DNA from 2 places in the Sporosarcina sp. FSL W7-1283 genome. Region 2 is predicted to be linked to the other one. Evidence: riboswitches for the same ligand, from Rfam matches in the RefSeq annotation. Region 2 holds a riboswitch; the other holds the start of a gene.
The links. A riboswitch is a leader RNA that binds a small molecule or an ion and turns the genes downstream of it on or off. The one in region 2 is predicted to bind S-adenosylmethionine.
Positions count from the first base shown of each region.

Region 1: another riboswitch for S-adenosylmethionine. It lies ahead of metK (methionine adenosyltransferase); the one in region 2 lies ahead of MKY93_RS16780 (methionine biosynthesis PLP-dependent protein).

Region 1 is NZ_JBBOOL010000001.1:2,651,275-2,654,985, reverse strand. Features, by position in the region: gene pckA (phosphoenolpyruvate carboxykinase (ATP)) at 1-1,480, opposite strand, end outside; SAM riboswitch class I at 1,651-1,770, shown strand; gene metK (methionine adenosyltransferase) at 1,948-3,159, shown strand; gene MKY93_RS13700 (amidase) at 3,269-3,711, shown strand, end outside.
Region 2 is NZ_JBBOOL010000001.1:3,212,493-3,216,203, reverse strand. Features, by position in the region: gene MKY93_RS16790 (type 1 glutamine amidotransferase domain-containing protein) at 1-455, shown strand, start outside; gene MKY93_RS16785 (hypothetical protein) at 746-928, shown strand; gene MKY93_RS16780 (methionine biosynthesis PLP-dependent protein) at 1,020-2,150, opposite strand; SAM riboswitch class I at 2,232-2,335, opposite strand; gene MKY93_RS16775 (DMT family transporter) at 2,490-2,834, shown strand; gene MKY93_RS16770 (DMT family transporter) at 2,831-3,151, shown strand; gene MKY93_RS16765 (methylated-DNA--[protein]-cysteine S-methyltransferase) at 3,162-3,683, shown strand.

The DNA.
Region 1 (3,711 bases), 560 kb from region 2:
CTTCAGGATTTTCCCAAGCGTAACGTGGGTGTAACACATTGCTTGGCACGCCTTCGATTTCAAGAGGCATTTCGAGTCCAAAGATTTCATTTGTCTTAGTCTCTACATTATCCAACTTACCGGCAATTGCCGCGCGAACCATAGTTCGTGTGTAACCTAAGTTCATACGAGAACCGACCCCGAATATTCCGCCGGTCCAGCCAGTATTAACCAAGAATACTTTTGCGCCGTGTTCGTCAATTTTCTTACCAAGCATCTCTGCATACGTTGCAGCAGGAAGAGGTAAGAACGGTGAACCGAAGCATGTAGAGAATGTTGGTTCTGGAGCAGTGATTCCACGCTCCGTACCTGCCAATTTCGATGTGAAGCCACTTAAGAAGTGGTACATTGCCTGTTCTTTTGTCAGGATCGAGATTGGAGGCAATACGCCGGAAGCATCAGCCGTTAAGAAGATGATGTTTTTCGGGTGACCCGCAATAGACGGTGTCACAATATTTTCGATATTTTCAATCGGGTAAGCAGCCCGTGTATTTTCAGTTAATGAATTGTCATCATAATCCGGTATACGTGTATCTTCGTCCAATACAACGTTTTCCAACACGGAACCGAAACGGATCGCGCCAAAGATTTCAGGTTCTTTTTCTTCAGAAAGGTTGATACATTTCGCGTAGCATCCGCCTTCGATGTTGAATACACCGTTATCAGACCAGCCGTGCTCATCGTCACCGATCAACTTGCGGTCAGCGTCTGCGGAAAGTGTTGTTTTACCTGTTCCTGAAAGACCGAAGAATAGTGCCACATCGCCGTCTTCTCCAACGTTAGCTGAACAGTGCATCGATAGGATGCCTTGCTCTGGAAGCAAGAAATTCATCGCAGAGAAAATAGATTTTTTCATTTCTCCCGCGTACTCTGTTCCGCCGATCAAGACAATACGTTTTTCAAGGGACATGATGATGAATGTCTCTGAATTTGTGCCATCCACTTCTGGATCCGCTTTGAAAGAAGGGGCAGCCAAGATTGTGAATTGCGCTTCGTGTGACTGTAGTTCTTCTGCAGTTGGACGGATGAATAATTGGTGAACAAACTGGTTTTGCCAAGCCAATTCATTGACAACTTGTATGGATAACTGAGAGTCTTTATCTGCACCTGCGTATCCTTTGAAAACGAAGAGTTCATCCTTTTGCTTCAAATGATCGATGACTTTCGTGTATAATGAATCAAATACGTCAGGGGAGATTGGCTTGTTGACGCTTCCCCAATCTACTTTATCTTTGGACACTGCATCTTCGACGATAAATTTATCCTTCGGAGAGCGTCCAGTATATTTACCTGTGCGTGCTGCTAGAGCGCCATCTGCTGAGAGTTCGGCTTCTCCTTTAGCGACTGCCTTTTCGGTTAATTCTGCCACAGACGCTTGGATCGTCACGTTGCTTCCTGATAGAAGACTTTTTAAACTATCATCAATTTTTGCAGATATCATATTTACATACCGTCCTTTGCGTAGTCGTTTTATTTGAGTAGAACATCTTAATTCGTAAATAGTATAACACATTAAGAATAATAATCTATACTAATTAAAAACTCAAGTGATTTGAGATAAAAAAATTGACAAAATCACAACTTTTTTATACTATGTGACATGAACGGATACTCTTATCCCGAGTTGGTGGAGGGTACAGGCCCTATGAAACCCGGCAACCTGCAAAAGACAGTAGTCTAGCGCGAAGGTGCCAAACCTGAAGCAAGGTTAAATTCCTTGGACGATAAGAGTGAAAGGTGCTGCGCGTGAAATTTTGCCTTTTACTCATTGCTAGAAAGTGAGTAGGGGGCTTTTTATATTGTCTAGCCCTGAATCCTTATGGTATATGATTGACGTCAATTCAGGCGTGGAGCTTTACCAGGGACTTAAGAGAGTACCGTATCATGTTGATTGAGGGGGAAACAAAAATGACAAACCGTCGACTGTTTACATCAGAATCAGTTACTGAAGGCCATCCTGACAAGATGTGCGACCAAATATCGGATGCGATTTTGGATGCGATATTAAAGGAAGATGCGAATGCCCGTGTGGCATGTGAAACGAGTATTACGACAGGACTCGTATTGGTAATGGGTGAAATCACTACCACTACCTACGTAGATATCCCAAGAGTAGTCCGTGATACTGTGAAAGAAATTGGGTACACACGTGCGAAATACGGTTTCGATTATGAAACTTCTGCTGTTTTAACTTCTATTGATGAGCAATCACCTGAAATTGCCGCGAGTGTCAACGTTGCGCTCGAAGCTCGTGAAGGCTCTATGACAGACGAAGAACTGGATGCCATCGGAGCGGGTGACCAAGGATTGATGTTTGGTTACGCTTGTAATGAAACACCTGAATTAATGCCGCTTCCGATCAGTCTTTCCCACAAGCTGGCATTCCGACTTGCGCAAGCGCGTAAAGAAGAGTTGATTTCTTACCTGCGTCCTGATGGTAAAACGCAAGTAACTGTAGAGTATGACGAAGACAACAAACCTGTGCGGATTGATACGATTGTTATTTCGACACAGCATCATCCGGAAGCGACAATGGAACAAATCGAGAAGGATATTAAAGAAGTAGTAATCGACGCGGTCGTACCTGCTCACCTATTGGACGAACAGACGAAATACTTCATTAATCCGACAGGAAGTTTTGTTGTGGGTGGTCCTCAGGGAGATGCGGGACTCACTGGAAGAAAAATCATCGTGGATACATATGGCGGATATTCTCGTCATGGCGGCGGTGCATTTTCTGGTAAAGATGCAACAAAAGTGGATCGTTCTGCTTCCTATGCTGCACGCTATGTCGCGAAAAATATTGTGGCGGCAGGATTGGCAGAGCATTGTGAAGTACAACTTGCCTATGCAATCGGTGTGGCAAGCCCGGTATCCATTTCAATCAATACATTCGATACAGGCCGTCTATCCGAAGCACTCTTAGTCGAATTTGTTCGGGAGTTGTTTGATCTGCGACCTGCAGGCATCATTAAAATGCTTGATCTTCGTCGTCCGATCTATCAACAAACGGCTGCATACGGTCATTTTGGCCGTACGGATATTGAATTGCCGTGGGAGAAAACGGATAAGGCAGATGCATTATTAGAATTAGCAATTAAAAATGATGTGAAACAATAAAAAAGATAGTTGAAGGCAGAAAGGGGGGATTAATATCCTTCTTCCTGCCTTTTTTTTATAGTATAATATAAAATAAAGAACATTCAGAAACTGGGAAAGGGGAAATTTATTGACTACACTACAACATACATTTGTGCTCGATATGGATGCTGTGCAATTGAAAGCGGAGTTAGATAGCGGGCAGATTACTTCACGTCAAGCGACGGAGGCTTATATTGCACAATGTCAGGCAACCAATCCAGCTGTGAACTTTTTAGTGGAAGAGCGATTTACTAAGGCGTTGGCCGAAGCGGATCAAGCAGACAAAGAACGGAATACAACGAAGATGACAGGGAAATTATTTGGCGTACCTATTAGTATGAAGGAATCATTCGATGTGGCTGGGATGCAGACTACAGGCGGATTGCCGTATCGTAAGGGACAGATGCAAACGACAGACGCGGAAATTGTCCGTCGATTAAAAGCGGAAGGCGCCATCCTGATCGGCAAGACAAATACACCGGCACTCTGTTTTTGTCAGGAGACCGACAATGCATTGTATGGCCGCACCAA
Region 2 (3,711 bases):
CCAAAGCCTATAAAGATGCTGGACATGAAGTCGAAGTGATTGGGACGGAAGCTGGATCGGCAGTTACCGGTATGAAAGAAAACACGAAAGTAAAAGTCGATAAAGGAATTGACAATGCGAAGTCATCAGATTATGATGCTTTATTTATCCCAGGTGGATTCTCCCCAGATATTTTGCGCGCAGATGATCGTTTCGTAAAGTTTGTCAAAGAATTCATGGATGCCGACAAACCAGTTTTTGCTATCTGTCATGGACCACAGCTATTGATCACGGCGAAAACATTAGAAGGTCGTGACGCAACAGGATACAAATCGATTCGTGTCGATATGGAATATGCGGGTGCAAAGTACGCAGACAAAGAAGTCGTTGTCTGTCAGAATCAGCTAGTCACAAGCCGTCAGCCTGATGATATCCCGGCATTTAACAGAGAATCCTTAAAACTGTTGGAAAAATAATAGTTGAAAAGAGACTGTCCTGAAAGTCAGAAATGGCTTTTAGGGCAGTTTTTTCTTTGGGGAGAACAAAGAACACGCTAAAGTACAGCCGCCCCGAAGCAATGCAGTTTTTTTGTTGGACTAATATGCATATTTCAAGTTAATCGTGAAGTAGAATAAACCGATAGCATTCGAATTGAAAAAGGTTCTCACTTACACTTGAAAATTGTTCTCAACTAGAGTATGCTAAATACAACGAATTATTCAGAACCTTTGGGGAATCTTTAACTTGAAAGGTCGGGGATCTTGTTATGTATAAGTTGATTACATTGGCAATTATAGCGGGTATTGGCATAGGCACGACTGCCGGGTTTTCCTTAGGGAGTAAAGAGTGGGCGGGCATGCTGGCAGGTGTGGCGGCATTGGCATTTATTGTAGTGCCGGCAACAGTTGTTTACTCAGCGGAAAAGAAGAAATGGCAGCAAACTCAATGAGCATTTAACAGACATCCTTCTCTCTAGGATGTCTTTTTTATTGCTAGGAAAGAAAAAATCCTCTTGCACTTGAACGCAAGAGGAGATGGGATTAATGAATATTTACGGCTTCTACTGCTTCTTTCGCAGCGTACAGTGCTTGTTTGACATCGGCAATTAAATCATCCGCATCCTCCACCCCGACTGAGAAGCGCAAGAGTCGATCATCGACACCGCGTCGATTCCGTTCTTCAATCGGAATGTCCATATGCGTCTGTGTTGTTGGATACGTGATGAAACTTTCGACGCCTCCAAGACTCTCTGCAAAGGAAATGAGTTTCATATTCTCTAAGAACGGTCCTACCCACTCGCTGTTTTGTACGCGGAACGAGAGCATACCGCCGATGCCGGCGTACAAGACATCTGCGATTAAAGGTTCTTGCTTCAAATAGGCTACCATTTCTTTTGCATTCGCGTCATGCTGCTTCATTCTCAAATGGAGTGTTTTGAGACCGCGGACTACGAGCCATGAATCAAACGGAGATAGTGTAGCGCCACTCGCATTATGGTTCGTGAACAAGCGGTCGCAAAGTTCTTCGCCTTTTGCTACGACAAGACCAGCAAGCACGTCATTATGACCACCGATATATTTCGTAGCGCTATGGATAACGATATCCGCACCTTCCTCAATCGGTCGTTGGAAATACGGTGTAAGGAACGTATTATCAACAATTAGCAACAGGCCATGCTTTTTAGCAAGTTCTGCATAAGTTGCGACGTTAATCTGCAGCATAAGCGGGTTGGTAGGTGTCTCCAAAAATATCGCTTTTGTACGATCTGTAATTGCTTGTTCAACTTCTGAAACATCTTCAAATGTTAGGTAGTGTGTAGAAATCTGATAGGTTTTCTCATACTGTTGGAATAAACGATAGGTGCCGCCATACAGGTCCTCAGGGGCAAGGATTTCGTCACCTGTTTTAAACAGTGACAAGATTAGTTGAATAGCTGCCATTCCGGAGCTGCAGGCATAGCCTTGATCACCGGATTCTAAATCGGCAATGCCGTCTTCCAAAATAGAACGAGTCGGATTTTTTGTCCGCGTATAATCGTAGCCGGTAGACTGACCTAACCCTTCGTGATGATAAGCTGTTGATAAATAAATCGGTGTATTGACTGCGCCCGTTTTCTTATCGCTGTTATTCCCCAGCTGGACTAATCTTGTTTCTAATTCATTGTTTGTCATAGTATCCATCCCCTTCAGAAAAATAAAAAAGAGCCTCTTCATTTCGAATAGGCCCTCGAACATACAACATTTTCTTCAGTATTCTCATCTTCAAGGCGGTGTTCACCCTTGGAATTAGCACCATGCCAAGCTGGCTGGTTGCTGAGACTTCTTTGGGCCTATCCCTCCGTCTCTCTCGATAAGAATATTCTTAATATAGGAAAAATTATTAGTGGATTCATTCTATCATGCGAACATAGCAGATGCAAGCTTACTTCTACTAGGAATGCTTTTTTCGTTTAACTGAAAGGTTTGTTATACTAATAGACACTATAGAGCGAATGAAAGGAGACGTTAACTTTGGCTTGGAGTTATGTCGCTTTAGCTGCGGTCGTAGAAATATTTTGGGTGGTGGGACTGCGCTATTCGGAGACGTTTCTGCATTGGATCGGAACTGGAGGCGCGATTATATTTAGTTTTTATTTCATTATTAAGGCATGTGAGAAATTGCCTTCAGGGACTGTTTATGCTGTCTTCACCGGTTCAGGCGCTGCAGCCATTCTATTAGTTGATATTTTCGTTTTCCACGCGGACTTCACCTGGATTACGCTGTCATTTATCTGTTTGATTGTCATCGGGGTTGTTGGTATCAAACTGACTACAGATGAGCAGTCGGATGAAGCGAATCAAGAAGGGGGCAGTTGACGTTGGCTTGGGTTTATTTAGCGATTGCCAGTCTTGGAGAAATCTTTGGGGTTATAAGCATCAATTATTACTTGCAGAAACGTACGATCAAGCGTCTCCTACTCATAGTTGGAGTATTCAGTTTCGGCTTTGTTTTTTTATCGTTAGCGATGCGCGATATTCAAATGAGTACGGCTTATGCAGTCTGGACAGGATTGGGAGCGGCAGGGGCAGTCCTGGCTGGTATTCTAATCTTTAAAGAGTCTGCAAGTGTGAAAAGGATTTTCTTTTTGTCATTGATTATAGTAGGGGCCGTTGGATTGAAGCTGTTTGGCTAATAGAAAGGTAGTGGGGAAACTGGTTTATTGGACAAGTTTTGATGTGGAAGGTTGGAACGTAACAATGGCAGCGACTGAAAGAGGCCTTCTCTATGTAGGCTTAGCTGAAGATGCTGAGGAAAAAATGAAGAGTTGGCTCACCAAACAATATGGCGCTGGCGAAGTGAAGGAAAATGCAGACAGATTAAGTGAATACGCAGATGAAGTGAGAAGTTACTTGTCTGGAGAAGTGCAAGATTTCACATGCTCCGTGGATTGGTCAGGCACACCATTTCAAAACAAGGTGTGGAAAGCGCTTCAAGATATCCCGTATGGACAATTGGTGACATATTCAGACATTGCCGAGATAATCGGTCATCCTTCTGCAATTCGAGCAGCTGCTTCCGCGATTGGAAAGAATCCGTTGTTGCTTGTCATCCCATGTCATCGGGTCATCGCAAAAAATGGAAGTCTATCGGGCTACCGGGATGGTCAGCAACTGAAAGATCGGTTGATTCGAATGGAAGGTAATTCTTTTACTTCCTCTAGTTGACAAAGCATTACTCTATGATAAACTATAG